2 regions of the Nocardioides euryhalodurans genome follow, and region 2 is predicted to be linked to the other one. Evidence: predicted binding sites of a transcription regulator. Region 2 holds the regulator's gene; the other holds the start of a gene.
What was found. Region 2 encodes HrcA, which represses chaperone genes, less so after heat shock. Its sites were predicted from a motif close to TTGGCACTCGNNNNNNNCGAGTGCCAA; they were not measured.

Region 1 (14,921 bases), 620 kb from region 2:
AGCGGGGCCGGTCAGGTCGGCGAGCTCGCCGAGCACCCGGACCCGGTGGTTGCGCGACCGCGTCGTGCCGAACTCGGGGATCGGCTCCGCGTCCTGCCAGGTGTCGTTGGACCCGGCGGTGCCCGCGGGCTCCTCCTCGTCGTGGACGAACGGCGGCGCCAGCGCCTCACCGGTCATCGCGCGGGTGGCCGCCCGACGGTTCGCCCGGAGCGCACCCGAGTCCGCGCGGCGCTCTCCGGCCGCACGCATCCGCTTGTTCCAGGTGAAGTAGTCGGCGTCGCCGAGCGACGGCAGGTTGGCGAGGTACGGGTTGAGTCCCACGCCCTTCCCGGCCCCCGCCGACCCCTTCGGCGCGACCTGCAGCCCGGCGTCGAGGGCCTCGCGCTGCGCGGGCGAGAGCCGGTCGCGGTCCGGTGCCGCTGTCGAGGTGGTGGTGATGGTGAGTCCGGCGACGACCGCGAGGCCGAGAGCGCCGGTGAGTGCCCTTCGCATGATGTGGAGGTCCCTCCCCCGTGGAGTACGGACGGACCGTGACACGCCGGTTCGTACTCCCGAGGCAGCCAGGGCCCGGTCCCTGACCTTGTCAACGTAGGCCCCCGGACCGGCGCCGTCCAGAGGTAGGCAGGGTGGGTACGGGGCGGGGCGGCGGCACCGGCCTCCCCCGTGGGACCGGCGCCGCCGGGAGACCTCGAGGGCCCCCTCGCCAAGACGGACGACGTCGTCACGCCGTCACCGCGTTCCATCGGCCGCGGATCCCCACGATCGCGCGGCTTCACGGTGTCCGTCATTTGGCTACATGCAAACTGTAGCCAATATCGGCAAACGACGGAACCGCATCCGACCAGCGGTCGGTCAGGCTCCCGGGTCCGGAGCCACCGCGGCGAGCAGCGACCGCCGCAGCCAGCGTGCGTAGTGCTCGCTGCTCCAGCCCCGCTGGTGGACGAGCGCGAGGTAGGCCTCCGCCCGGGTGAGCACGTAGACCTCGTCGACGGCGTCGTCGCGCACCGGCCCGGTCGCGAGCAGGCGTACGACGTCCTCGGCCGTCTGTGCGTGGCGCTGCTCGGCCCCGACCATGAGGGCGCGCAGCTCATCGTCCTGGTCCGCGCCGAAGGACAGTACCGGCACCAGGGGCGCCATGCCCGCGAGCGTCTCGCACGCGAACGCGACGATGCGGTCGAGCCTGGCCGCCACGTCCGGCTCGTCGTCGAGGTGGAGGGCTGCCAGGGCCGTGGGGAGGGTGCCGCCGTGGCCGAGGCTGGCGTGACGGAACGCCGCCATGAACAGGCCGGCCTTCCCCCCGAAGGCCCCCGACACGAGCTCGGGCGAGACCCCGGCCGCCTCGGCGACGCCCGCGATCGTGGTGGCCGACCATCCCTGCCGGGTGAACAGGTCGGCGGCGACGCCCGCGATCCGCCAGCGCCGCTCCTCGGCCGCGGCGCGACGCCCGGTCGTGTCGTAGCGCCGCTTGGTGGTCATCGACCGGTGTAGTTCGGCGCCTCGACCGTCATCTGGACGCCGTGAGGGTGGCTCTCGGTGAGCGAGGCCGAGGTGATCCGGACGAACCGACCCTTCTCCTGCAGCTCAGGGATGGTGCGCGCGCCGACGTAGAACATCGACTGGGTGAGCCCGCCGATCAGCTGGTGGGCGACCGCCGAGAGCGGGCCGCGGTAGGCGACCTGACCCTCGATGCCCTCGGGCACGATCTGGTCGTCGCTGGTGACCTCGGCCTGGAAGTAGCGGTCCTTGGAGTACGACTTCTTGCCGCGGCTGCTCATCGCGCCGAGCGAGCCCATGCCGCGGTAGGACTTGTACTGCTTGCCGTTGACGAAGACCAGGTCGCCGGGCGACTCCTCGCAGCCGGCCAGCAGCGAGCCCACCATGACCGCGTCGGCACCGGCCACGATCGCCTTCGCGATCTCGCCGGAGTGCTTCATGCCGCCGTCGGCGATGACGGGTACGCCGGCGGCGCGGGCTGCCAGGGACGCCTCGTAGACGGCGGTGACCTGGGGCACGCCGACGCCGGTCACCACACGCGTCGTGCAGATGGATCCCGGTCCGACGCCGACCTTGACCGCGTCGGCGCCCGCGTCGACGAAGGCCTGCGCGCCCTCCCGGGTCGCGACGTTGCCGCCGATCACCTGCACGTGGCGGGTCGCGGGGTCGGTCTTGAGCCGCTGCACCATGTCGAGCAGCAGTCGGACGTTGCCGTGGGCGGTGTCGGCGACGAGGACGTCGACGCCGGCCTCGACCAGCGTCGTCGCCCGCTCCCAGGCGTCACCGAAGTAGCCGATCGCGGCGCCGACCATGAGCCGGCCGTCGCCGTCCTTGGACGCGTGGGGGAACTGCTCGGACTTCACGAAGTCCTTGACGGTGATCAGGCCGCCCAGACGGCCCTCGTCGTCGACCAGCGGCAGCCGCTCGCGCTTGTGCTTGCGGAGCAGCGCGGTGGCCTCCTCGCGGGCGATGCCGACGCGTCCGGTGACCAGCGGCATCCGCGTCATCACCTCGTCGACCTTGGTGGTCGCCCACTCGGCGACAGGCGTGAACCGGAGGTCGCGGTTGGTGCAGATGCCGAGCAGCCGGTCGTCGACGTCGACCACGGGCAGGCCGGAGACGCGGTACTCGCCGCAGATCCGGTCGAGCTCCTCGAGGGTGGCGTCGGGGCCGATCGTGACCGGGTTGGAGATGATCCCCGTCTGGGTCCGCTTGACCAGGTCCACCTGGTAGGCCTGGTCCTGGATCGAGAGGTTGCGGTGGAGCACCCCGAGGCCGCCCTGCCGGGCCATCGCGATCGCCATCCGCGACTCGGTCACGGTGTCCATCGCGGCACTCACCAGCGGCGCACGCAGCGAGATCTCGCGCGTCAGCCGGGTGGTGGTGTCGATGTCGCTGGGCGCCAGGTCCGAATGGCCGGGCAGCAGCAGGACGTCGTCGTAGGTGAGACCGAGCGCAGCGAACTTCTCAGGGACCTCCACGCCGGTCAGTCTACGAGGCCGCTCCGGGTCACCGTGCGCCGGAGAGCTGCCGGATCGGGATCCGGACGGTCAGCTCGTCCGCGGCCATCCGGATCCGGCCCCGCATCCCGGTCCCGAGCACCAGCGGCAGCACCGCCTGGTTGTCCGCCGCGGTGCGCACCACGAGCTCCTCCACCCCCTCGGCGAAGGCCGCCAGCGCGGCCTCCCGGAGCAGCCCGCTGCCGATCCCGCGGCGTCGCCAGGCGGGGTCGACCGCGAGCTCCAGCCGACAGGCCGCCGGCTCCTCGCCCTCCACCCGGTGCCACGAGGCGTCACCGACCGGCGCGCCGTCGACGAGCGCCGAGACCCGCCCGACGGCGACGACGTACGTCGTCGCGGACTCCTCGACCGCGTCGGGGTCGCGTCGCGGGGCATGCCGCTGGTGGAGCACCTCGGTGACGAGCGCCGCGAGCGCCGCACCGCGGGCCAGCTCGGTCCCGGTGAAGGCCGCCGTGCGCCGCAGCTGCACCGAGACGTCGTCCACCTCGAGGTCCATCAGGTCCCCCTCCCCCGCCGCGTCCGGCTCGGCGTCGAAGAGCCGGGCGGCCACGTCGGGGAAGGAGGCCGGCGCCTCGAGGATGCTCCGCGCGGCCACCACGTAGCGCGTCGGCTGGTCCCCCAGAGCCGCCTCGGTGCAGGGCAGCGCACTGACCGAGGTGCCGCCCGCCGACTCCACGAGGGCGACCAGGTCGCCCAGCCCCCAGCCCTCGGGGGTGCGGAGCACCAGCTCGTCGGTGACCCGGTCGACGCCCGGGAAGATCTGCAGCCCCAGGATGTTGACCCCGGCCCGCCCGCAGCCGCTCGCCAGGTCGGCCAGCGCCCCCGGCCGGTCGTGCAGGGTCGTACGCACGCGCCACAGCATCGCTCACTCCTCGGGTCGGGCAACGGTTCGCTGCGGACGAGTCTGCGTGGGGATTGTTGCGCGGTGTTGCCCGCAGGTTTCCGTCCGGCTACAGCTGCTCCGTGGGCTCCACCGGCTCCGGGACACCGCGGGGCGACGCCGAGGTGGCGCGCAGGTGCCAGACCCAGAAGAGCAGCCCGGCGAGGACCATCCCGGTCGAGGCCAGCGCCAGCGCCAGGACGGATCCGGTGACGAACGGCGCCAGCGCGCTGGCCGAGAGGCCGTTGAGCAGCAGCGTGAAGAAGGTGAACATCGACACCGACGCCCCACGGGTCGCCGGGAACATGTCGAGCATCGTGAGCTGCAGGCTGGGGTACGCCGCGGCCGTGCCGACCGCGATCAGGGCCGGCCCGAGGACGGCCCACGGCAGGCTCGCGGCGGTCGGGAGCGTCGCCAGCACGACGTTGACCGCGGCTCCCGCCGTCGAGAAGACCAGCGCGGCGGTGATCAGCGTGCGGGTCGTGACGTGGCCGGCCGCGCGCCCCGAGACCCACGCGCCGATCGTGACGCCGGCGATCATCGGCACGAAGAACACCCAGAAGTCGAGCTCCCCGAGCCCGAGCAGCTCCACGACGAAGATCGGCGCGGTGCCGATGTAGAGGAACTGGCCGGCGAAGCTGAGCGCCGCCGCCCAGGCCACCCGGTGGAAGGGCAGGTGGCGGGTGACCTCGAGCAGCGTCCCGACCAGCCGGCCCGGGTGCAGCGGGGTGCGCAGCTCGACCGGGTGGGTCTCGGGGAGCGCCACGACGACGACCGCGACGAGCAGGAGCCCGGCGCCGGCCATGAACCAGAAGACGACCGGCCACGCCCCGAGCTGCAGCAGCAGCCCGCCGATGATCGGCGCGACGGCCGGGGCCAGCCCGAAGATCATCATCACGCGGCTCATCAGCCGCTGCGCCGCGGGCCCCTCGAACATGTCACGCACGACGGTGCGGCTGACGATCACGCCGCCGCCCGCACTGAGACCCTGGAGGACCCGGAACACCAGCAGCGTCGTCAGGTCCGGCGACAGCGCGCAGCCGACCGACGCGACGACGTACACCACGACGCCGCCGACGATCACCGGTCGCCGGCCGAGGGCGTCGGACAGCGGCCCGTGGAACGGGCTCATCAGCCCGAAGGCGAGGAGGTAGGCCGACACGACCAGCTGCATCTCCGCCGAGCTCACCGAGAAGTCGCGGCCCATCTCCCGGAAGGCCGGGAAGGGCGTGTCGATGCTGAACGGGCCGAGCATCGACAGACCGGCGAGGATGGCGGGGACCAGCCACATCAGGCGGCGGTCGGCCGGGCTCGTCATCACGCCGCAGCCTCCCACACGGACCCCGCGCAGGAGGCCGCGAGAGGGCCGGGGCAACCGATCGGCCGCTCGACACGTTCTGAGGACATGGACCGGATGGGATCTCGGTGAAGGCGGCCGACGAGGCGGCGTTCGTCGACTTCGCCCTCGCCGCGCGACCGCGGCTGCGGAGCACGGCGTACCTGATGTGCGGCGACTGGCACCTGGCCTCCGACCACGTGCAGGAGGGGCTGGTCCGGGTGTACGCCGCGTGGCCGCGGCTCACACGGAACGGTGGTGAGCTCGCCTACGCCCGCAAGGCCGTCGTCAGCGCCGTCCTCGACGCGCGCCGCAAGCGGTCGAGCGGGGAGATCCCCACCGAGTCGGACACCTCCCGTTCCTCGGAGCAGGACGTGGCGGCGAGCGTGACGGCCCGAGCGGCCCTGATGGCCGCCCTGCGCGACCTGCCCCCGCGGCAGCGTGCGTGCGTGGTGCTGCGCTACTTCGAGGACCTCGACGTCGCTGCCACCGCGGCGGCGCTCGGCTGCTCGCAGGGCACGGTGAAGAGCCAGACGTCGAAGGCGCTCGCGTCGCTGAGGTCCATGTTCGACGGCTCGTCGGTCGGCGAGCTGGTCACGGAAGGAGCAACGCCATGGTGAACGAGCTGCGCGAGCTGCTGCACGACAACGCGGCCCACCCCCCTCACGAGGACCGCGACCTCGGCGCCGTGCTGCGCGGGGGACGTCGTCGCGTACACCGGCGGCGGCTGGGGATCGCCGGAGGGACGGCCGTCGCCGCCGTGTCGGTCATCGGGCTCGCCTCCGTCGTCTGGCCCTCGCCGCCGGACCTCACCGCGGCCGGTGTCCCGGCGCCGGACGCGCCGACGCTGCGGCTGGCCGACGCGCGCGAGGCCGTCGAGGGCCGCGACTACACCGTGCTGACGTCGTACACCAACGAGGACCTGGACGCCGACAACGGGCAGTACCTCGACGGGGTGACCGACGACGGGCTGGTGCTCTTCCGCGACGGGCCCCGCAGCGAGCAGCCGTGGCCGCGCTACGCCCTCCTCGACCCGGCCACTGGCGGGAAGGACTGGCTGCCTGCACCTGACGTCGGCCAGGCCACCCTCGAGCCGGTGGACCTCGGCGAGGACCGGCTGGTCCTGGCAGGCATGGCGGGCGGTGGCATGCGAGCCGACGTCGTCGCCCACGTCTTCGACCGCGGGCTCGGCGCGTGGACCACGACCCGCTGGGCCGACCTGCCCCGCGTCGAGCAGCCGGGGTCGGCGGTGCTGGGCCCCGACGACCGGCTCTACGTCTCCGTCCCGAACACGCAGGGGCAGCCACCCGAGGGAGGCTGGCCGACCAGCCCCGGTGGGGAGGCCGACGACGCCGACGCCGAGGGCGACACCTACCGCCTCTGGTCGGCCTCGCTGACCGACCCCGACGACGTGCGCGACGAGGGCCTCACCGTGGGTGACGTGGCGTTCACCGACACGTCGATGGTGTGGACCGACCGGACCAACGGCGACAGCGGACGGGTGCACGTGCGTGACCTCGCGACCGGCGAGGAGGAGGCCTTCGACCCGCGGTCGGGGGCGCGCTGCAACCTGCTGTCCTTCGGCGCCACGGCCGACCGGGTCGTGCTCGGGCAGTACTGCGGCACCTACGACGGCGTCCGCGACGACCGGGTGCAGGTGCTCTCCACCGAAGGCGACCAGGTCGTCACCGTCCAGGACAGCGACATCGACGGCGGCCTGGGCGTCGGGAGCGACGTCGTGACCGTGACGTCCTACCAGCGCGGAGGTGCCGGGACCTACATCTACGACCTCGCGAACGACCGGTTCCTGCGGGTCAGCGACGACGTCTCCAGCTGGGCGACGGGCGGGCCGACCCAGCCGGACCAGGTCCTCTGGGGCACGCCGGTCAACCGAGGCCACGGCGCGACGCAGTGGCTGGGCGAGCTGGTCCGCCCGTGACGCGACGAGGCCCGTCCCGGATGTTCCGGGACGGGCCTCGTGCTGGGTGACTCGGTGCGTCAGTGGCCGTGACCGTGGCCGTGACCGCCGGCGGCGGCCTCGTCCTCGTCCTCGGGCTTGTCGACGATCAGGGTCTCGGTCGTCAGCAGCATGCCCGCGATGGAGGTCGCGTTGACCAGCGCGGAGCGGGTCACCTTGACCGGGTCGAGGACGCCCTGGCCGACCAGGTCGCCGTACTCCTCGGTCGCGGCGTTGTAGCCGGTGCCGACGCCGTTCTCACGGACCTTGGCGACCACGACGTAGCCGTTGACGCCGCCGTTCTCGGCGATCCAGCGCAGCGGCTCGTCGGCGGCCTTGCGGACGATCCGGACGCCGGCGGCCTCGTCGCCGGTCAGGCCGAGGTCACCGTCGAGCACGGAGACGGCGTGGACCAGCGCGGAGCCACCACCGGGGACGATGCCCTCCTCGATGGCCGCACGGGTCGCCGAGACGGCGTCCTCGATGCGGTGCTTCTTCTCCTTCAGCTCCACCTCGGTGGCGGCGCCGACCTTGATCACGCACACGCCGCCGGCCAGCTTGGCGAGGCGCTCCTGGAGCTTCTCGCGGTCCCAGTCGGAGTCGGTGCCCTCGATCTCGGCCTTGATCTGGTTGACGCGGCCCTCGACGGCGGCGTGGTCGCCCGCGCCGTCGACGATCGTGGTGTTGTCCTTGGTGACGACGACGCGACGCGCCTGGCCGAGCACCTCGAGACCGACCTGGTCGAGCTTGAGGCCGACCTCGGGGGCGACGACCTGACCACCGGTCAGGGTCGCGATGTCCTGCATCATCGCCTTGCGGCGGTCACCGAAGGCCGGGCTCTTCACCGCGACGGCGTTGAAGGTGCCGCGGATCTTGTTGACGACCAGCGTCGAGAGCGCCTCGCCCTCGACGTCCTCGGCGAGGATGAAGAGCGGCTTGCCGGACTGCATGACCTTCTCGAGCAGGGGCAGCAGCTCCTGCACCGAGGAGATCTTGCCCTGGACCAGGAGGATGTACGGGTCGTCGAGGACGGCCTCCATCCGCTCCGGGTCGGAGACGAAGTAGGCCGAGATGTAGCCCTTGTCGAACTGCATGCCCTCGGTGAACTCGAGCTCGGTGCCCATGGTGTTGGACTCCTCGACCGTGATCACGCCGTCCTTGCCGACCTTGTCGAAGGACTCGGCGAGCAGGGTGCCGATGACGGCGTCCCGGCTGGAGATCGTGGCGACCGAGGCCATGTCCTCCTTGGAGTCGACCTCGCGGGCGGCCTCGAGGAGGGCGTCGCCGACCGCCTCGGCAGCGGCGTCCATGCCGCGCTTGAGGCCCATCGGGTTGACGCCGGCGGCGACCGCACGGAGCCCCTGGTGGACCATCGCCTGGGCGAGCACGGTGGCGGTCGTCGTACCGTCGCCGGCGACGTCGTTGGTCTTGGTGGCGACTTCCTTGGTCAGCTGGGCGCCGAGGTTCTCGAAGGGGTCGTCGAGCTCGACCTCACGCGCGACGGTCACGCCGTCGTTGGTGATGGTCGGCGCGCCCCACTTCTTGTCGAGGACGACGTAACGGCCCTTGGGGCCGAGCGTCACCTTGACGGTGTTGGCGAGGGCGTCGACGCCCCGCTCCAGCGAGCGGCGGGCGGAGTCGTCGAACTCCAGGATCTTGGGCATACCTACTCCTTGTGAAAGGGAGATAGCCCGTCACGGGACGGCTGCGGACTCCGAGGAACCACGACCATCCCGTGACGGACTATCGAGAAGTTGCGGTGATCAGCCGACCACGGCGAGGACGTCGCGGGCGCTGAGGATGAGGTACTCGTCGCCGGCGTACTTGACCTCGGTGCCGCCGTACTTGCTGTAGATGACCTTGTCGCCGACGGCGACGTCGACCGGGACGCGGTTGCCGTTGTCGTCGATGCGACCCGGACCGATCGCCAGGACCTCGCCCTCCTGGGGCTTCTCCTTGGCGGTGTCGGGGATGACCAGGCCGGAGGCGGTGGTCTGCTCGGCGTCGAGCGGCTTCACGACGATCCGGTCCTCGAGGGGCTTGATGTTGACCGACACTTCAGATCAACCTCCACTTTCTGTGTTCGACCTCTGGCAGGAGCCCTGCGGGCTCCGGGACGTGTGAGCCTGCGGTGTCGGTACGCCGTCGCGGGAGCCGTACGTCGTCGCAAGCGCTGGCACCCTCAGGGCGAGAGTGCCAGATCCGACGCTAGCACTCACCCCGTGGGAGTGCCAGAGCAGGGTCCCGGTCGCGGGACCCCACCGGGCCGGAGAGCCGCTCTGACAGGATCGCCGGATGGACCTCGACGCCTTCCGGTGGCTGCTCACCGACGACGGGCAGGCGCTGCTCGCGGCCGCCTCGGACGCCTCCGGCGACGAGCTCTCCGTCCAGGCCCGGCTGCGCCGGGACGCCTCCCCCGAGCACGTCGCGGCCGCCCTGACCCAGGTGGGGCTCCGGCGTCGGGCTGTCGCGAAGTTCGACGAGCGCGCCGAGCGGATGTACTTCACCCCGGACGGCCTCGAGCAGGCCACCCGCGCCTCGGTCGCCGACCACCGCGCCGCCCGGCTGGTCGCCGCCTCCGCCCGCACGATGATCGACCTCGGCTGCGGCATCGGGGGGGACCTCGTGGCCGCTGCGTCGGCCGGCCTGACCGCGGCCGGCGTCGACCTCGACCCGTTGCGGGTCGCCGTGGCCGAGGCCAACCTCGCCGCCCTCGGCCTGCCCGGGGCGGTCACGGTCGCGGACGCGACGCTGGTCGACCCGACGCCCTTCGACGTCGCCTTCGCCGACCCTGCGCGGCGCTCGGCCCGCGGCCGCACCTGGTCGGTGGAGGACTGGACGCCGCCGTGGTCCTACGTCGAGCGGCTGCTGCGCCACGACGCCTGCGTCAAGGTCGCGCCGGGGATCCCCCGCGACCTGGTCCCGGCGGGGGTGGAGGCGGAGTGGGTCAGCGACCACGGCGAGGTCAAGGAGGCGGCCCTCTGGTCGGGCCGGCTCGCGACCACCGCCCGGCGCGCCACGGTGATCCGCGAGAGCGGCCTGGCCACGCTCACCGACGAGGACGACCCGGGGGCGGACGTCCGGCCCGTGGGCCCGTTCCTCTACGAGCCCGACGGGGCGGTGGTCCGGGCCGGCCTGGTCACCGCGGTCGCCGCGGGCGTCGAGGGTGGGCTCGTCGACGAGCACATCGCCTACGTGACCGGCGACGCGGCGTACCGCACCCCCTTCGCGCGGGGCTACCGCGTCCTCGAGGAGCTCCCCTACCGCGAGAAGCAGCTCAAGGCCGCCCTGCGCGAACGGCGGATCGGGGTGCTCACCATCAAGAAGCGCGGGGTCTCGGTCGTCCCCGACGAGCTCCGGGCCCGGCTCTCCCTGCGGGGTGACCGGACCGCCACGCTGGTGCTCACCCGGGTCGCCGGCCACGGCACGGCGCTGCTGGTCGAGCCGTTCTGAGCGGCCGGTGGGCTGGCCTCACCAGACCTCGCAACGCCGGGTTACCGGCTGTTCCCACCCTGCTGCGGCACCGTGCGGACAGCAGGTAACCCGGCGTTGCATCGTCGCCGTGTGGTTGGCTCAGCCCATGAGCGAGGACGGCCGACGGCCACGCTGGGTCTACGGGACCGGGGCCGAGCCTGACTACCGGTTCAGCCTGGCCAACGAGCGCACGCTGCTCGCCTGGCTGCGTACGGCGCTGGCGCTCCTCGCGGCGGGGGTGGCCCTGGACCAGATCGACCTGGCGTTCGACGACCGTCTCGAGACCGCCCTCGCGGCCGCGCTGGTGGTGCTCGGCATCGTCTGCTCGGCCGCGTCGTGGTGGCGGTGGGCCCGCGCCGAGCGTGCGATCCGGCAGCAGGAGCCGCTGCCCGCCTCGACGCTCGGCCTGCTGCTCGCCGTCGGAGCGGTCGCCATCGGCCTGGTCGTGCTGGCCGGGCTGTGAGCGCCGCCGCCGACCCCGGTCCCGAGCGCGGGACCCAGCCGGAGCGTACGGCGCTCGCGTGGCAGCGCACGGGCCTCTCGCTGGCCCTGGCCGCGGCCGTGCTGGCGCGGCTGACCTGGGCGCACCTCGGCGTGTGGGCGCTCGTCAGCCTGCTCGCCTCCCTCGCGCTGTGCGGATGGGTGCTGGTCGAGAGCCGGCTGCGCTACCGCGGCCGGGTCGCGGCCACGCCGTCCGCCCGGGACGTCGGCGGCTGGGCCGCGGCGCTGTGCGGCACGGTCGTGCTGATGTCGGTCACCGAGCTCGCCGCACTGGCGCGCTGACCGGGACCCCGCGGCGTGTGCCCCGGACCGGCGCATGGACCGGTCTGGGGCACACGCGACGATGGTCAGCCGCCCAGCGCCTCCCGCTCCGCCCCGATCGTCGTGTCGTCACCGTGGCCGGTGTGGACAACCGTCTCGTCCGGCAGCGCGAACAGCTGGCGGCGGATCGACGCCACGATCACGTCGGCGTCGCTGAAGGAGCGACCCGTCGCGCCCGGTCCGCCCTGGAACAGGGTGTCCCCGGTGAAGACGCAGCCGAGGTCGTGGACGTAGAGGCAGATGGCGCCGGGCGCGTGGCCGGGCGTGTGCAGCACCTTGAGCGCCGCCCCGGCGACCTTGACGGTCTGGCCGTCCTCGAGGTCGACGTCCCAGAGGTGGTCCCGGTGGGTCAGCTCCCACACCGGTCGGTCGTCGGGGTGCAGCAGGATCGGGGCCGTCACCCGCTCCCGCAGCTCCGGTGCGACGCGGACGTGGTCGTCGTGGGCGTGGGTGCAGATGATGGCCTTCACCGTCCTCCCCGCCACGAGGTCCACGATGGCGTCGACGTCGTGGGGGGCGTCGATGACGACGCACTCCTCGTCGTCGCCGACGACCCAGACGTTGTTGTCGACGTCGTGGGTCTCGCCGTCGAGGGAGAAGGTGCCACTGACCACGGTGTGGTCCACGCGCGCGGCCATCAGATGATCACCACCGAGCGGAGCACGTCGCCGTGGTGCATCTTCTCGAAGGCGGTCTCGACGTCGCCGAGCCCGATCTCCTCGCTGACGAAGGCGTCGAGGTCGAGTCGGCCCTGCCGGTAGAGGTCGACCAGCATCGGGAAGTCACGGCTCGGCAGGCAGTCGCCGTACCAGCTCGACTTCAGTGCGCCGCCGCGGCCGAAGACGTCGATCAGCGGGATCTCGGGCACCGTCATGTCCGGGGTCGGTACGCCGACCAGCACGACCGTGCCGGCCAGGTCCCGGGCGTAGAACGCCTGCTTCCACGTCTCGGGCCGGCCGACCGCGTCGATGACCACGTCGGCGCCGTCGGCGCCGTTGTCGCCGCAGATCTCCTTGATCGCCGCGACCGGGTCACGGTCGGTGCTGTTGACGGTGTGGGTGGCGCCGAGCGCCTTCGCGCCCTCGAGCTTGCGGTCGTCGAGGTCGACTGCGATGACCTTCGACGCTCCCGCGAGCGCGGAGCCGGCGACGGCGGCCGCTCCCACGCCGCCGCACCCGATCACGGCCACGGTGGAGCCCCGGCCGACGGCCCCGGTGTTGAGGGCGGCTCCGATGCCGGCCATCACGCCGCAGCCGAGCAGGCCGACGGCAGCCGCGCGTGCCTCCGGGTCGACCTTGGTGCACTGGCCGGCCGCCACGAGGGTCTTCTCGGCGAACGCCCCGATGCCGAGCGCCGGGGACAGCTCGGTGCCGTCCTCGAGCGTCATCTTCTGGGTGGCGTTGTGGGTGGCGAAGCAGTACCACGGCTCACCGCGGTCGCAGGCGCGGCAGTCGCCGCACACGGCCCGCCAGTTGAGGACGACGAAGTCCCCCGGCGCCACCTCGGTGACTCCCTCGCCGACCGACTCCACGACCCCGGCCGCCTCGTGGCCGAGCAGGAAGGGGAACTCGTCGTTGATGCCGCCCTCCCGGTAGTGGAGGTCGGTGTGGCAGACCCCGCACGCCTGGACCGCCACCAGCGCCTCCCCCGGGCCGGGGTCGGGCACGTTGATCGTCTCGATGCTGACCGGAGCGCCCTTCGAGCGGGCGACGACTGCTCTCACCTGGTGCATGGCGGCGACTCAACCACATCCGTGGTCACGGGCGGGAGCACGCCCACCGCGGAGGTAGTCCCCGAACCTTCGGTCGCGTGGCGGGCGTCACGGCGACAGGAGTTGCGGGGACTACCCCACGCGGGGGCGCTCACCACACGCCCAGCACCTGCCCGCCGATCCGGACGATGAACGCCGACACGACCACGACGAAGAAGATCCGGACGAAACGGCTGCCCTGCGCGATCGCGGTCCGGGCCCCGAGGTAGCCGCCGAGCAGGTTGCAGGCCCCCATCACCAGGCCGACCTTCCACAGCACGGCTCCCGCGGGCACGAAGACGACGAGCGAGGCGAGGTTGGTCGTCCAGTTCGCCAGCCGGGCCTTGGCACTGGCCTCGAGGAAGGAGTAGCCGAGCAGCCCGACGAGGGTGAAGACGAAGAACGAGCCGGTGCCCGGGCCGAGCGCCCCGTCGTAGAAGCCGATCGCGAGACCGGTGAGCATCGCGGCCAGCGTGTGCTGGTGGCCGGCGAACCGCAGCGCCGTCTCGCCGCCGAGGTCGGGCTTGAACAGGACGTACGCCCCCACGACCACCAGGGCGACGAGCACGATCGGGTCGAACGCCTCCTTCGGGATCTGGGTCGCGACCAGGGCGCCGAGGAAGGAACCCACGAACGCCAGGGCCATCAGCGGGAGGAAGGTGCGCGGGTCCGGGCGGACACGGCGGTAGTAGGTCACGCTGCTCACCGTCGTTCCGCAGATCGACGCCAGCTTGTTGGTGGCCAGCACCTGCACCGGGCTGGCCCCGGGCAGCCCCAGCAGCAGCGCGGGGAGCTGGATCAGCCCGCCCCCGCCGACCACGGCGTCGACGAAGCCGGCTGCCAGCGCGGCGAGCGCCAGGAGCAGCAGCACGGTCAGGTCGGGGTCGGACACCACGCGATCGTAGGGTTCGGGTCGTGCGCATCGTCTCCCTGCTCCCCTCGACCACCGAGATCCTCTTCGCGATCGGCGCCGGCGAGGACGTGGTCGGCGTGACGTTCGAGTGCGACTTCCCGGCAGCGGCCCGAACGCGCACGATCGTGTCCACCTCGGCGATGCCCGAGGGACTCGCTCCCGCGGAGATCGACGCGTACGTCGTGGGGGCGATGTCCCGCGGGGAGGACCTCTACCACCTCGACGCGGGCGCCCTCTCCGGCCTCGACGCCGACCTGGTCGTGACCCAGGACCTCTGCGCGGTCTGCGCGGTGGACGTGTCCGTGGTCGACGACGCTCTCGCCCACCTCGGCTGCACCGCCGAGGTGCTCACGATCGACCCGCACACCGTCGAGGAGGTGCTGGCGTCCATCGGCACCCTCGGCGCGGCCACCGGCCACGAGGCCGAGGCGGCTGCGCTGGTCGCCGAGCAGCGGCAGCGGCTGGCCGTGGTGCGGGAGCGGGTCGCAGGGCGGCCGCGGCCGCGGGTGATGTTCCTGGAGTGGACCGACCCGCCCTTCGCGCCCGGGCACTGGATCCCCGAGATGGTCGAGGCGGCCGGCGGCGAGCCGCTGCTCGGGACGCCCGGCGAGAAGTCGCGCCGGGTCACCTGGGAGGACGTCGACGGAGCACGCCCCGAGGTCGTCGTGGTCGCCCCGTGCGGCTTCGACCGCGACGGCTGCCGGGCCCTCGCCGAGGAGCTGCTCGCCTCCGGGGCGCTCCCCGACGGCGTCGCCGTCCACGCGGTGGACGCCAA
Region 2 (14,921 bases):
ACGCACCCACCCTCGTGGCGCGGGTGCGGGCCGCGATGGAGCCGGACCCCACGGATCCCGGGGCGCACGGGGTCGCGATCGCGGAGGTCGAGCGGCAGCTCGCGCCGCTGCTGCCCCTCGACCCGCAGGGCCTGCTCGTCAACGACGTCGTCACCTGGTTGCGCGACCACCCGGAGGTCAGCCGGGTCGGTGAGGTCGCCGAGGCCTTCGCGACCTCCGAGCGCACCCTCCAGCGACTCGTGCTGCAGCGCGTGGGCATGACGCCGAAGTGGCTGGTGCAGCGGCGCCGGCTCCACGACGCAGTCGAGCGGCTGAAGGCCGGCACGACCTCGCTCGCCGCGATGGCCGCCGAGCTCGGGTACGCCGACCAGGCGCACTTCACCCAGGACTTCCGTACCGTCACCGGCATGACCCCCGGCCGCTACCTCGACGACCAGCCCCGGTGACCATCCCGGCCGGCCTGGAGGCGCAGCGCAGCCTCGGGGAGGAGTGGGCGGACTGGCTGGACCGGTTGCCGCGGCTGCGCGCCGAGCTCCTCGAGGAGTGGGGGCTGGCGCCGGACGGTGAGCCGATGCACGGGTTCTGCTCGCTGGTCCTCCCGGTCGTCGACGCGGACGGGGTCGCGGCGGCGCTCAAGCTGGCGCTCCCCGACGACGAGTCCGAGCACGAGGCCCTCGCCCTGCAGCACTGGCAGGGCGACGGCACCGTACGACTGCTGCGCGCCGACCCGCACCGCCGCGCGATGCTGCTCGAGCGGTTGCACCCCCGGGACCTCTCCGACCTGTGGGACGTGGCGGCCTGCGAGGTCGTCGCCGGCTTCTACCCGCGGCTGCACCGCCCGGCGCCCCCGCAGCTGCGCCCCCTCACCTCGTACGTCAGTCGCTGGCTGGACGACCTCGAGGGACTCGGACGCGAGCTGCCCGTGCCGCCGCGCATGGTCGAGCAGGCGCTCCACCTCGGCCGGGCGCTGGTGTCGGACGCCGCCAGCACCGGGGTGATGATCCACGGCGACCTCCACTACGCCAACGTGCTCGCGGCCGACCGGGAGCCGTGGCTGGTGATCGACCCGAAGCCGATGAGCGGCGACCCGCACTACGAGCCGGCGCCGCTGCTCCACAACCGCTGGGAGGAGGTGCAGGGCGACGTCCGCGCCTCGCTCCGCCGTCGCTTCCACACCGTGGTCGACGCAGCCGGCCTCGACGAGGCCCGCGCCCGCGACTGGACCGTGGTCCGGATGGTGGTGGACGCCTCGTGGGCCGTCCAGGACGCCCGCCGGGCGGGCCGCGCGCTCGACGCGGACGAGCGGGACCACGTCACCCGCTGCGTCGCGATCGTCAAAGCAGTACAGGAGTGACCCCGGGCCGTGGTGGGATGAGCCCGTGAGGTTCACGATCCGCTCCGTCAACGTCGGCCGCCCGCGCGAGCGCGCCTGGGCCGACATCGGCCGTACGTCGATCGAGAAGCTCCCCGTGCCGGGTCCGGTGGAGGTGCGCACCCTGGGCATCGACGGCGACCAGGTCTCCGACACCAAGCACCACGGCGGCGTCGACCAGGCGGTCTACGCGTTCGCCCGGGAGGACCTCGACCGCTGGGCCACCGAGTTCGGCGCCGACCTCCGCGACGGCATCTTCGGCGAGAACCTGACCACGAGCGGCTACGACGTCAACGAGGCCGAGGTCGGCGAGCACTGGCGGGTCGGCTCCGCACTGCTCGAGGTCGCGTCCGTGAGGATCCCGTGCAACGACTTCAAGGGCTGGATGGGGGAGTCAGGGCTCGACACCACCGCCTGGGTCAAGCGGTTCACCGCCGACGGCCGGCCCGGCCCCTATCTCCGTGTCCTCGAGGAGGGGGAGGTCTTCCCGGGCGATCGGGCCGAGGTGGTCCACCGGCCGGGGCACGGCGTCACGGTCTCGACGATGTTCCGGGCCCTCACGACCGAGCGCGGGCTGCTGCCGCGGCTGCTCGTCGTGGACGGCCTGGTCGACGAGGCGCGCGAGAGTGCCGAGGCGTACGTCGCGGCCCGTTCCTGAGGGCTGGACCAGCCTGATCGCGGGTTGTGCTACCGCTGCGTAACCCAGTGATCTAGGTTACGCAGCAACCGAGTCAGCCCGAGCCGTCCCAGGAGTGCCCGTGCCCATCCATCACGACACCAGCTTCCTCGACACCATGCCGGCGAACGTCGCCGTCCAGTTCCTCGACCGTGTCGGTGAGTCTGCGGACCACGAGGCGTTCCGCTACCCCGTCGGGGAGTCCTGGGAGTCGGTGACCTGGCGCCAGGCGGGGGAGCGGGTCCAGGCGCTGGCCGCGGGCCTCCTCTCCCTCGGGATCCAGCCCGAGCAGCGCGTCGGCATCGCCTCGGGCACCCGCTACGAGTGGATCCTCGCCGACCTCGCCATCATGTGCGCCGGTGGCGCGACCACCACCGTCTACCCGACGACCAACAGCCGCGACACCGCCTACATCCTGGGCGACTCGGAGTGCCGCGTGGTGTTCGCCGAGGACGACGAGCAGCTGGCCAAGGTGCGCGAGCACAAGAGCGAGCTGCCGCACCTGTCGAAGGTCGTCACCTTCGACGGTGAGAGCGACGGCGACTGGGTGATCTCCCTCGACGACCTCGCCGACCTCGGCGCCGCCCACCTCGCCGAGCACGCCGACGCCGTGGAGGAGGTCGCCCGTGCGATCGACCCGGAGCAGCTCGCGACCCTGATCTACACCTCCGGCACCACCGGCCGTCCCAAGGGCGTCCGACTCAAGCACCGCTCGTGGGTCTACGAGGGCGAGGCGATCAAGGCGCAGGACATCCTCACCGAGGACGACCTGCAGTTCCTGTGGCTGCCGATGGCGCACTCCTTCGGCAAGGTGCTGCTCTCGACCCAGATGGCGATCGGGTTCGCGACCGCCATCGACGGCCGGGTCGACAGGATCGTCGACAACCTCGGCGTGGTGAAGCCGACCTTCATGGGTGCGGCGCCCCGCATCTTCGAGAAGGCCCACGGCCGGATCGTCACGATGACCGCCTCGGAGGGCGGCGCCAAGGAGAAGATCTTCACGCAGGCCTTCAAGGTCGGCCTCGAGGTCGACCGGCTCAAGCGGGAGGGCAAGTCCGTCCCGCTGCCGCTGAAGCTCCAGCACGGGCTCTTCGACAAGCTCGTCTTCAGCAAGGTCCGCGACCGCTTCGGCGGCCGGGTGCGCTTCTTCATCTCCGGCGCCGCCGCGCTCAACCAGGACATCGCGGAGTGGTTCCACGCCGCGGGCATCCTGATCCTCGAGGGCTACGGCCTCACCGAGACCTCGGCGGGCTCCTTCGTCAACCACCCCGACGACTACCGCTTCGGCACCGTCGGGCCCGCGGTCCCCGGCACCGAGGTCAAGCTGGGGGAGGGCGACGAGATCATGATCAAGGGCCCCGGCGTCATGGACGGCTACCACAACCTGCCGGAGGAGACCGCCGGCACCCTCACCGAGGACGGCTGGCTCCACACCGGCGACAAGGGCTCGCTCGACGCCGACGGCTACCTCCGGATCACCGGGCGCATCAAGGAGCTCTTCAAGACTTCCGGCGGCAAGTACATCGCCCCGCCGGCGATCGAGTCGAAGTTCAAGGCGATCTGCCCGTACGCCAGCCAGTTCATGGTCTTCGGCGACGAGCGCAACTTCTGCGTGGCCCTGGTCACCCTCGACCCCGACGCGATCGCCGGCTGGGCCGCCGAGAACGACGTCACCGGCGACTACAGCGCGATCGTGGGCTCGGAGAAGTGCCACGCGATGGTCCAGGGCTACGTCGACGAGCTCAACAGCAACCTCAACCGCTGGGAGACGATCAAGAAGTGGGAGCTGCTCGACCACGACCTGACCGTCGAGTCCGGTGAGCTGACCCCCTCGATGAAGGTCAAGCGCAACGTCGTCCAGAGCAACTACCAGGACAAGATCGACGCCTTCTACGCCTGAGCACCGGTGCCGCACAGGCGGCGCACAGGCGGGCGGGCTCTGATGGGTGCCGGTGGGAGACCACCGGCACCCATCGACGTCCTCCAGGAGCCCCCATGAGCCACGACCACCACCCCGACGAGGTCCACGAGCACGACCTCGGCCTCCAGCACGACGTCGACGTCCTGCAGCAGCGCGGGCTGGGTCGGCGTGGCCTGCTGGGGATCCTCGGCGGGATCGGCGCGGCCGGGGCCCTGGCCGCCTGCTCGTCCGGGACCACGCCGGGCGGTTCGGGGAGTGGTCCGGCGGGCGGGCCGCCCCCGGGCGGCCCGGACGGTGGCCCGGGTGCGGAGTCCGACGTCACGGTGGCTGAGGGGGAGATCCCGGAGGAGACCGCCGGCCCCTACCCCGGTGACGGCTCCAACGGCCCCAACGTGCTGACGGAGTCCGGCATCGTGCGCAAGGACATCACCTCCAGCTTCGGGTCGGCCGGCGGCGTTGCCGAGGGAGTGCCGCTGACGCTGCGCTTCCGCGTCCACGACCTCTCCGGCGAGGACGTCTCCCCGCTGGCCGGTGCGGCGCTCTACGCGTGGCACTGCGACCGCGCCGGCAGCTACTCGATGTACGACGGTGACGCCGTCGACGAGAACTACCTGCGGGGCGTGCAGGAGGCCGACGACGACGGTTGGCTGTCCTTCACCACGATCTTCCCGGGCTGCTACGCCGGGCGCTGGCCGCACGTGCACGTCGAGGTGTACGAGTCGGTCGCCAGCGCCACCCGTGCCTCCAGCAAGCTGCGTACCTCCCAGCTCGCGTTCCCCCAGGACGTGTGCGAGCAGGTCTACGCCGAGGAGGGCTACGAGGAGTCGGTCGACAACCTCGCGGGCGTCAGCCTGGACAGCGACGGCATCTTCAGCGACGGCTACTCGCTGCAGATGGCCCGGGTCACCGGCTCGGTGGCGGAGGGCCTCACGGCCACCCTCAACGTGCCGATCTGAGGTCCCGGGGAGCGTGGTTGGATGGCGAGGTGCCGTCCGCCCCGCCCCCAGGTGTCCCCGCCCCGGCCGACGGGCACCTCCCCCGGTCGGCGCTGGCGACGCTCGGCCGGCAGCCTTTCGGCCTCTACGTGCACGTGCCGTACTGCACCGTCCGGTGCGGCTACTGCGACTTCAACACCTACACCGCCGAGGAGCTCGGCCCCGGCGCCTCGCGGGCGACGTACGCCGAGTCCGCGATCGCCGAGATCAGGCTGGCCCGGCGGGTGCTGGGTGACGTCGACCTCCCGGTCTCGACGGTGTTCCTCGGTGGCGGCACCCCCACCCTGCTGCCGCCCGCCGACCTGGCCTCGGTGCTGGCGGCGACCGCGGCGGAGTTCGGCCTCGCCAGGGACGCCGAGGTCACGACCGAGTCCAACCCCGACTCCGTCACCCGGTGGGACCTCGAGGAGCTCCGCTCGGCAGGCTTCACCCGGATCTCCTTCGGCATGCAGTCGGCCGTCCCGCGGGTGCTGGCGACCCTCGACCGGACGCACGACCCGCTGCGGGTGCCCGCGGTCGTCGCGTGGGCGCGGTCGGCCGGCTTCGAGCACGTCAGCCTCGACCTGATCTACGGCACCCCCGGGGAGACGGTGGCGGACTGGGAGACCTCGCTGGACGCAGCGCTCGCCTGCCGGCCCGACCACGTGTCGGCGTACGCCCTCATCGTCGAGGACGGCACGGCCCTGGCGCGCCGGGTGCGGCGCGGCGAGCTGCCCGCCCCCGACGACGACGACCTGGCCGACAAGTACGTCCTCGCCGACGACCGGCTCGTGGCCGCCGGCCTCGACTGGTACGAGGTCTCCAACTGGGCCCAGGACGAGGGGGCGCGCTGCCGGCACAACGTGCACTACTGGACCGGCGCCGACTGGTGGGGCATCGGGCCGGGCGCCCACTCCCACGTCGGTGGGGTGCGCTGGTGGAACGTCCGCCACCCTGCGGCGTACGCCGACCGGCTGGCCGCCGCGGCCAGCCCGGCCCAGGCGCGCGAGGTGCTCACCGACGAGGAGCGGCGCGTCGAGCGGGTGCTGCTGGAGATCCGGTTGGCGAGCGGCCTCGACGCTGCCGTGCTCGACGACGCCGGCCGAGCCGCGGTCGGACCGCTGGTCGACCGCGAGCTCGTCGTGCGGCAGGACGGACGGCTGCTGCTCACCCGACGCGGGCGGCTGCTGGCCGACGCGGTCGTCCGCGACCTGCTGCCCTGAGGGAGAGGTCTAGCTGACGAGCCGGATCGTGAGCGGGTAGCGGTAGTCCTCGCCGTTGGCGGCCTTGACGGTCGCCACGATGATGAACACCAGCGCCAGCACCGCGACCACGATCACGATCGGGATGATCACCAGCAGGCCCACGCCGAAGGTCAGCAGGGCCACGATGATGCCCACGACGGTGCCGACGACGGTGTAGATCAGCAGCGAGATCTGGAAGTTGAGCGACTCCACCGCGTGGCGGCGGACGAACGGCGACTCGCTCTTGACCAGCATGATGACCAGCGGCGCGAGGAAGCCCAGCGCGAAGTAGGCGGAGACCAGCGTGCCGATGTGGGACGCCAGCGCCCAGGTCTTGTCCTCCTGGGTCAGCGCCGGCGGGCCGCCCTGCGGCTGCTCGGGGACCTCCGGCGGCGGGCCGTAGGGGTCGTTCATGGCCCCAGCGTAACGAAGTCGATGAGCTCCTCGACGCGACCGAGGAGGGCGGGATCGAGGTCCTGGAAGCCCCGGACGCCGCCGAGGACGTGCTTCCACGCGCGAGCGATGTCGGCCTGGTCCCGGTGGGGCCAGCCGAGCCGCTGGCAGGTGCCGTGCTTCCAGTCCTCGCGGCGGGGCACGTCGGGCCACTTCTCGAAGCCGAGCCGCTCGGGCTTCACTGCCTGCCAGATGTCGATGAAGGGGTGCCCGACGACGAGGACGTGCGGGCCGACGGGGGAGCGGCGGATGCCGTCGGCGATCCGGCTCTCCTTCGACCCGGGGACCAGGTGGTCCACCAGCACGCCGACCCGGCGCTCGGGGCCGGGTCGGAAGTCGCGCAGGTGCTCGGCGAGGTCGTCGACGCCGCCGAGGTACTCGACGACGACTCCCTCGATGCGGAGGTCGTCGCCCCAGACCTTCTCGACCAGCTCGGCGTCGTGCCGGCCCTCGACGTAGATCCGGCTCTGTCGCGCCACCCGCGCCTTCGCGCCGTGGACCGCCACCGATCCCGAGGCGGTCCGGGTCGGTCGGGCGGGGGCGGTGGAACGCGGGGGCGCGACCAGGATCACCGGCTTGCCGTCGAGCAGGAAGCCGGGGCCGAGCGGGAACGTACGCCGCCGGGCGCGCCGGTCCTCGAGGGTGACCGTGTGGAGGTCGCGGTCGACCTCGACGATCTCGCCGCAGAAGTCGGCCGTCACCTCCTCCACGACGTCGCCCTTGCGGGCGGGCGCCTCGGTCGCGCGTCCGCGCCGGGGGGCGCGCCAATCGGTGGAGAGGACGTCGGCGCCGTAGCGGTCGCCGCTGCGTGAGGTGGGGGAGGGCACCGCCCAACGCTAGGAGCACAGGGGCTGCCGGGCGGGGAGGGCACGCCGGGAGGGCTACTCCCGGCTGTCGCCCTCGTCGTCCTCGTCCGCGACCTCGTCGGACTCCTCGGCCGCCTTGCCGCCGTCCATGTCCAGGTCGTCGGGGTCGACCTCGTCGGTGTCCAGCGGCTCGGCGAGCGGGTTGTCCTCGCCGGGCTGGAGGTCGTCGGGCAGGTCCTCGTCGCTGATGCCGCCGGGCTCGCTCTCGGATGTGCTCATGCCGTCGAACGTAGCCCGGGACCGGCGGCCGGTCATCACCCCGAAGGACCGCGCTCAGGCGAGCGGGAGCCGCTTCTGGCCGCGGGGCAGGTGCTCGTAGCCCCGGAGGACCGCCTGCTCCAGGAGGTCGGGGTCGAAGGGCCAGTCGGCTGCCGCCAGGGCCTCGGACGCCGGCACGCCCCGGGCGGCCAGGTCCAGCACGTTCTGGGCCACCAGGCCGATCTCGTTGCGCTGCTGCTCGACGAAGGCGCGGTCGACGGGCGCGCCGTGACCGGGGACGACCACCGAGCCCGACGTGAGCAGCCCGAGGACGGTGTCGAGGCTGTGCGGCCACGCCAGCGGGAAGCAGTCCGAGCCGTAGGCCGGCGGCGCCGACTCCTCGACCTGGTCGCCGGCGAGCACGACGTCGACGTCGGGGACCCGGACCACCAGGTCGCCGGCGGTGTGGCCGCGGCCCGGGTGGACCAGCTCGACGGCGCGGTCGCCGAGGTCGAGCACCTTGGCAGAGGAGAACGTGTCGTCGGGGACCACGACCGTGGTGGCGAGGACGTCGTCGCGGTGGGGATCGTCGGGGGAGTCGGCGTACCGCTGCCGGACCTCCTCGCCGCGCCGCGCCAGCTCGTCGGCCGCGTCCTCGTGGGCCGTGACCGGCACCGGCCCGTACGCCCCGCGGACGGCCTCGTTGCCGAAGGTGTGGTCGAAGTGCCAGTGGGTGTTGACTACGCCCACCACCTCGCCCGCGCCCAGCCGGCGCACGTCGGCCACCACCTCGCGCGCCGCCGCCGCGGACCCGTGGGTGTCCACCAGCAGCAGGCCGCGCTCCCCGCCGACGAGCGTCACGTTCACGTCGAACCACGGGTAGCGGGCCACCCAGACCCGCGCTGCCACCTCGGTGAAGTCAGCCATGCTGACCGACCCTAGTAGCATTGGCACTCAGCCCGAACGAGTGCCAAGAGCGGAGGAGGTCCCAGCATGCCCGACGAGCGCAGGCTCGAGGTCCTCCGTGCCATCGTGGAGGACTACGTCTCCACCGAGGAGCCGGTCGGCTCCAAGGCCCTCGTCGAGCGTCACCGGCTCGGCGTCTCCCCGGCGACCGTGCGCAACGACATGGCCGTGCTCGAGGAGGAGGGCTTCATCACCCAGCCGCACACCAGTGCGGGCCGGGTGCCGACCGACAAGGGCTACCGGCTGTTCGTCGACCGGCTCACCACCGTCAAGCCGATGACCGTCGCGGAGCGCCGGGCGATCGCGACCCTGCTCGACGGGGCGATCGACCTCGACGACGTCGTCCACCGCTCCGTGCGGTTGCTGTCGCAGCTGACGCGGCAGGTCGCTGTCGTCCAGTACCCCACGCTGAGCCGCAGCACGGTCCGTCACGTCGAGCTGGTGGCGCTGATGCCCACGCGGCTGCTGACGGTCCTGATCCTCAGCACCGGCCGGGTCGAGCAGCGGCTGGTCGAGATGGCCGAGCCGCTCACCGACGACGCGCTCGTCGACCTGCGCGGCCAGGTCAACCGGGCCGCGACGGGTCAGACGATCGCCGACGCGGTCACCGCCCTGCGGGCGCTGGCGAGCGAGCTGCCGGACACTGCCGTGGTCGCCGAGACGCTCGCCGAGGCGATGAGCGACCACCGGTCCGACGAGCGGATCGTGGTCGGCGGCGCGGCCAACCTGGCCCGCTACGGCGACAGCTTCGACTCCGCCGTACGGCCGCTGCTCGAGGCGCTGGAGGAGCACGTCGTGCTGCTCAAGCTCCTCGGCGAGGCCACCACCGGCGACACCGTCACCGTCCGGATCGGCCACGAGGGGCCCTACCAGGAGCTGGCCTCGACCAGCGTCGTCGCGACCGGCTACGGCCCGGGCGACGAGGCGCTGGCGACGCTCGGCATCGTGGGACCGACCCGCATGGACTACCCCGGCACGATGGCCGCCGTCCGGGCCGTGGCCCGCTACGTCTCCCGGATCCTCGACGAGGCGTGACCCACCCGACCACCCATCCACTCCCCACGACGAAGGACCAGTGTTGAGCCAGGACCTCTACGACCTCCTGGGTGTCAGCCGCGACGCGGACGCCGATGCCATCAAGAAGGCCTACCGACGGCTGGCGCGCCAGTACCACCCCGACGTCAACCCCGAGCCCGCCTCCAAGGAGAAGTTCGCGGAGGTCTCCCGCGCCTACGAGGTGCTGTCGGACCCGCAGAAGCGTGCCGCGTACGACCGCGGCGGCGACCCGTTCGGCGGCATGGGCGCCGGCTTCGGCGGCCAGGGCGCCGGGTTCTCCTTCACCGACATCATGGACGCCTTCTTCGGCGGCGGCGCCGCCGCTCCCGGGCAGGGCCGTGGCCCCCGCTCGCGGGTCCGCCGCGGTCAGGACGCCCTGATCCGGATCGAGGTGGCGCTCGCGGAGGCAGCCTTCGGGATCACCCGCGAGATCAAGGTCGACACGGCCGTGGTCTGCACCACCTGCGGGGGCGAGGGCGCGGCGCCGGGCAGCCACCCGGTGCCGTGCGAGACCTGCCGCGGCGCGGGCGAGGTCGCCCACGTCCAGCGCTCGTTCCTCGGCGAGGTACGGACCCTGCGCCCCTGCGCGGCGTGCCGAGGCTTCGGCACGATCATCCCCGACCCCTGCCGGGAGTGCTCGGGCGACGGCCGCGTCCGCTCGCGGCGCACCCTCACCGTCAAGATCCCCGCCGGGGTGGACACGGGCACCCGCGTCCAGCTCAGCGAGCAGGGCGAGGTCGGTCCCGGGGGCGGTCCGGCCGGCGACCTCTACGTCGAGATCAACGTCGCGGCCCACGACACCTTCACCCGCCAGGGCGACGACCTCCACTGCACCGTGACGGTCCCGATGACGGCCGCGGCGCTCGGCACCACGCTCACGCTGCCGACGCTCGAGGCCGACCTCGAGTCCGGCGCCGGGTCCGGCGTGGAGACGTCCTTCGAGCTGGAGGTCAAGGCCGGCACCCAGTCGGGGGCCGAGCAGGTGCTGCGTGGCCGGGGCGTCCCCGGGCTCCGCGGCGGCCGCGGCGACCTGGTCGTCCACACGGTCGTCGAGACTCCGAACCGGCTGGACCCCCGCCAGGAGGAGCTCCTCCACGAGCTGGCGGCGATGCGGGGCGAGGAGCAGCCGACCGGCCAGGTCCGGCCTGCCTCGAAGTCGATGTTCGGACGGCTGCGCGACGCCTTCAACACCCACTGAGCCGATGTCGCTGCCCGTCCACCTCGCCCCGTCGCTGACCGGGGTCGCGCCCGGCGAGACCGTCGAGGTGACCGGCGACGAGGCCCACCACGCGGTCGCCGTCCGCCGGTTGCGGGTCGGCGAGACGGTCGTGCTGACCGACGGCGCCGGCACCTCGGTGACCGGTCCGGTCGGGTCGACCGGCAAGCGGGTCTTCACGGTCCGCGTCGACGACGTACGCCGGGAGCCGCGCCCCCAGCCCGAGCTGGTCGTCGTGCAGGCGCTCCCCAAGGGCGACCGCGGCGAGCTGGCCGTGGAGGTGCTGACGGAGGTCGGGGTCGCCCTGGTGGTGCCGTGGGCCGCCGCGCGGAGCGTCGCCGTCTGGAAGGGCGAGCGGGCCGAGCGCTCCCGGGCGAAGTGGCAGGCGACGGCGCGGGAGGCCGCCAAGCAGGCACGCCGCAGCTGGCTGCCCGAAGTGGCTGCGCTCGCCCGGACCGCCGAGGTCGTGGACCTGGTGGCCGGCGCCGACCTCGCGCTGGTGCTCCACGAGGGTGCCGACGACGCGCTCGTCCACGTCGACGTACCGAGCGCGGGGAGGATCGTGCTGGTGGTCGGCCCCGAGGGCGGGCTGTCCGAGGCGGAGGTGGCGGCATTGGTCGGGGCCGGCGCCCGCTCCGTCAGGCTCGGCGACGAGGTGCTCCGCACCTCCACCGCCGGGGTCGTCGCGGCGGCGGCCGTCCTCGCCCGCACCCCCCGCTGGGGCTAGCTCCCCGGGCCCCGGCTCAGGCTCGCGAGGCGAACCAAGGCTGGTGCAGGTCGTGGAACTGCAGGTCGTGGACCATCCGGTCCCACGCCGCCATCGCCTCGTGCACCGGGCCGGACTCCGGCATCGTCCGCCGCTCGGCCTCCCGCGCGGTCTTCTCGTCGGTGAAGGCCACGGTCTCGGTGAAGGTGCCGTCGGGCTCGATCGCGATCGTCGCCCCCAGGATCTCGGGCCGCGCCTCGTGCAGCATCGTCTCCATCTCGCGCATGCCCGCCTCCAGGGCGTCGGGGTCGTCCATCCTGCCCCGGATCACCTGGACGAACCCGGCCTCGTCCGAGCCGCCGCCCAGCATCATCACCACCCGGTCGCAGTCGTGGAACTCCACGGGACCGTCGAAGAGCGCCTCCATCCGGCCCCACCACTCCTGCTGCTCGGGCCGCTCGGAGCTGGCTGTCGCGGCCTCCCGCGACTCGAAGCGTACGACGGCGAGCAGCTCGCCCTCGTCGGTGAACCCGTAGGTCCCGCCCAGCCAGCCGGCGGCTCCGGGCGAGACGTCGGCGAGCCACTGGTCCATGAGGTCGCGTGCCTCGTCCTGGCGGTGGCACGTTCCCTGGATGATCTGGATGAACATCGGCGTCCCCTCACTGCTCCGGGGACGCCCGAGGGCGGGCGCCGTGCCTCGTCCCCCGTCGTGCGACGTTACGACCGTCGCCGGGGGCGGTCAAGGGTCCCGGGACACGGGCTCGGCAGCCGTCTCAGCGGACGGTGAAGTCCTTGTCGTCGGTCATCGCCCCGACGCCCTCGGTACCGCCGGTGGGGTCGTCGGTGGTGACCCAGAACGTGTAGTCACCGGGGGCCAGCCCCGAGACGTCGACGGACAGCTCGAACGGGAAGAGCTTGTCCTCCATCCAGCCGGCCATGGTCGCGAACCCGTCGTCGACGACCTCGTCGCCGCGACGGATCTCCCAGCCGAGGTTCGCCTCGAAGCTGTTGCCGACCCCCGAGACCGCGAGGCGGTCACCGGCAGCGGAGGCCTGCTCGGGCGAGGTCACGCTGACGTGGTTGAGGACCTGGAGCATGGAGCCGTTGCGGACGGGCTTGCCGGTGGGGACGCCGAGCACCTGGCCGAGCCGCTCGTCGCCGGCGACGAAGACGACCGGGAGCCGGGTCTGGGTGGCAGCCTGGAGGGAGTAGACGACCTGCTGCACGGCCGCCTTCGCCTCCGCGCCCGACATGCCCGAGGGGCGCGCCTGGACCCCGGGGTCGACCTCGACCTCGATCAGGTCCCCGCCGGTCACCACGCCCCGGAGCTGGCCGGGCCGCCAGGCGGTCCGGTAGTCCGGGTCGAGTGGCGCGGTGGACAGCAGCTCCAGCGTGGCCGGGACCGCCTCGCCGCTCGCACGCCGGAACTCGCGGAACAGCCGGGGCCCGGCCCGCTCGGTGTCGCCGAGGTAGTAGACGGCGGCCGTCACCTCGCCCGCGGGGTCCTCGGAGGCGCTCGGGCTCCCCGTGGCCTCGGGTGAGGACGTCTCCTCCTCCGGTTCGGCCGGAGCGGAGGTCGGCTCCTCGACGGCCCGGGTGGGCTCGGGGGAGTCGGCGACCTGCTCGGGCTCGGCGCAGCCGCCCAGCGCGAGGAGCGCGGCGACGGCGACGGAGGTGGTGCGGACGAGCATGGGGGGCTCCTGTCACTCGATGACGACGGTTCGGCTGTCGGAGAACGGTCCGGTGCCTTCGGCGCCCCCGGAGGGGTCGCTGGTCTCCACGATGAGGGAGTAGGTGCCCGGAGCGAGCGACGACACGTCGATCGAGCCCTGGAAGGAGAAGAGGGTGGTGCCCATCGAGCCCTCGGCCGTGAAGAAGCCGTCGTCGACGGGCTCGCCGGAGGCCGCCAGGATCGTCCACGGCACGGTGCCCTCGAAGGAGTTGGCCGCGCCGGAGACCTGCAGCCGGCCCGCGACCGTCTCGCCCTCCGCGGGAGCCTCGATGCTGACGAGCGCGAGCGTGTCGAGCACGGGCCCGGCCGCCACCGGGCCCGTCGTCTCGATGCCGAGCACCTGGACTGCGGGCTCGCCCTCGACGAGGAACTCCACCGGGAGCTCCTGCTGGGCGTAGGCCTGCATCGTGGAGACGACCTGTTGCAGGGAGGCGGCCGCCTCGTCCTCGGTCATCCCAGCGGGTTGGTCGACGAGGGACTGCTGGGCCAGCTCGACGGTGATCCGGTCGTCCTCGACGCTGCCCCCGGCGAAGGCGCCGGCGGGCCAGAGGGTGCGGTAGTCGGGGTCGGCCGGAGCGCTGGTGAGGAGCTCCAGCTGGGCGGCGGGACCGTCGTCGGGCATCTCGGTCGCGACGTCCTCGCGGTAGAGGCGGACGCCGGCAGGGGTCTCGCCGAGGTAGTAGACCGCGACCTGCCGCACCGCGACCGGCGGCGCGCCGGCGCTCGGCGACGGGGTGTCGGGCTCCGCCGTCGGCGCGGGGGAGGTGGCGGAGGGCGTGCCGGCCGGCCCGGGTTGCTCGCGGGGGAAGAAGCCGTCGCCGGCGATGGCCACGCCGGTCACCACGGCGGCGGTGACCAGGACGGCGCCGCCGAGCGCGAGCAGCGCCGGACGCCGGCGCGCCGGGGCGGAGGTACGCGCCCGCAGCTCGCCGAGCCGGTCGGAGGGCTCCACCCCCGCGACCGCGTCGCGCAGCAGCGCAGCGAGCTGCGGGTCGTGCTCGTCGCGGCGGCTCATGACCGGTCCTCCAAGTAGTCGGAGAGCGTGACCCGCAGCGCCGCAGCCCCGCGTGAGGCGTGGCTCTTGACGGCGCCGCGGCTGATGCCGAGGGCGTCGGCGATCTCGGCCTCGGACAGCTCGGAGTAGTAGCGCAGCGCGAGCACCTCCCGCTGGCGTCCGGGGAGCGCCCGGAGCGCGTCGAGGACCCGCTCGCGACGGTCGTCGGCCATCACCTCGTGGTCGGCGCCCGGGGCGACGGTGACCGGCTTCTCGCGCGCGGCGTGGCGCTCCACGACGCCCTGGTGGCGCAGGGCCGAGCGGGACCGGTTGACGACCGTCTGCCGGAGGTAGGCGAGGGCCCGCTCGGGGTCGCGGAGCCGGCGCCACCGGCCGTGGACGGCCACGAAGGAGTCCTGGACGATCTCCTCGGCGAGCGACACGTCGTGGACCAGGAGCACGCCGAGGCGGACCAGCGCGCGCCAGTGGGCAGCGTAGAGCTGGTCGAGCGCCTGGTCGGCGTCCCAGGCCGTCGGGCCACTCACGA

Region 1: the regulator HrcA is predicted to act here: its motif matches at 9,396-9,422, upstream of groES (co-chaperone GroES).

Annotation. Positions count from the first base shown of each region.
Region 1 is NZ_CP038267.1:1,607,701-1,622,621, forward strand. Features, by position in the region: gene EXE57_RS07510 (pre-peptidase C-terminal domain-containing protein) at 1-492, opposite strand, end outside; gene EXE57_RS07515 (TetR/AcrR family transcriptional regulator) at 853-1,476, opposite strand; gene guaB (IMP dehydrogenase) at 1,473-2,975, opposite strand; gene EXE57_RS07525 (GNAT family N-acetyltransferase) at 3,004-3,876, opposite strand; gene EXE57_RS07530 (multidrug effflux MFS transporter) at 3,965-5,212, opposite strand; gene EXE57_RS07535 (SigE family RNA polymerase sigma factor) at 5,320-5,850, shown strand; gene EXE57_RS07540 (hypothetical protein) at 5,844-7,169, shown strand; gene groL (chaperonin GroEL) at 7,229-8,851, opposite strand; gene groES (co-chaperone GroES) at 8,951-9,244, opposite strand; gene EXE57_RS07555 (class I SAM-dependent methyltransferase) at 9,483-10,640, shown strand; gene EXE57_RS07560 (YidH family protein) at 10,768-11,124, shown strand; gene EXE57_RS07565 (DUF202 domain-containing protein) at 11,121-11,444, shown strand; gene EXE57_RS07570 (MBL fold metallo-hydrolase) at 11,510-12,121, opposite strand; gene EXE57_RS07575 (S-(hydroxymethyl)mycothiol dehydrogenase) at 12,121-13,215, opposite strand; gene EXE57_RS07580 (TSUP family transporter) at 13,346-14,125, opposite strand; gene EXE57_RS07585 (ABC transporter substrate-binding protein) at 14,149-14,921, shown strand, end outside.
Region 2 is NZ_CP038267.1:991,734-1,006,654, reverse strand. Features, by position in the region: gene EXE57_RS04745 (helix-turn-helix domain-containing protein) at 1-446, shown strand, start outside; gene EXE57_RS04740 (aminoglycoside phosphotransferase family protein) at 443-1,354, shown strand; gene EXE57_RS04735 (MOSC domain-containing protein) at 1,380-2,030, shown strand; gene EXE57_RS04730 (AMP-dependent synthetase/ligase) at 2,131-3,948, shown strand; gene EXE57_RS04725 (intradiol ring-cleavage dioxygenase) at 4,044-4,925, shown strand; gene hemW (radical SAM family heme chaperone HemW) at 4,955-6,166, shown strand; gene EXE57_RS04715 (DUF4870 domain-containing protein) at 6,176-6,601, opposite strand; gene EXE57_RS04710 (DUF3097 domain-containing protein) at 6,598-7,467, opposite strand; gene EXE57_RS04705 (hypothetical protein) at 7,522-7,725, opposite strand; gene EXE57_RS04700 (MBL fold metallo-hydrolase) at 7,780-8,631, opposite strand; gene hrcA (heat-inducible transcriptional repressor HrcA) at 8,698-9,705, shown strand; gene dnaJ (molecular chaperone DnaJ) at 9,749-10,924, shown strand; gene EXE57_RS04685 (16S rRNA (uracil(1498)-N(3))-methyltransferase) at 10,929-11,669, shown strand; gene EXE57_RS04680 (hypothetical protein) at 11,686-12,297, opposite strand; gene EXE57_RS04675 (Gmad2 immunoglobulin-like domain-containing protein) at 12,422-13,339, opposite strand; gene EXE57_RS04670 (Gmad2 immunoglobulin-like domain-containing protein) at 13,352-14,395, opposite strand; gene EXE57_RS04665 (SigE family RNA polymerase sigma factor) at 14,392-14,921, opposite strand, start outside.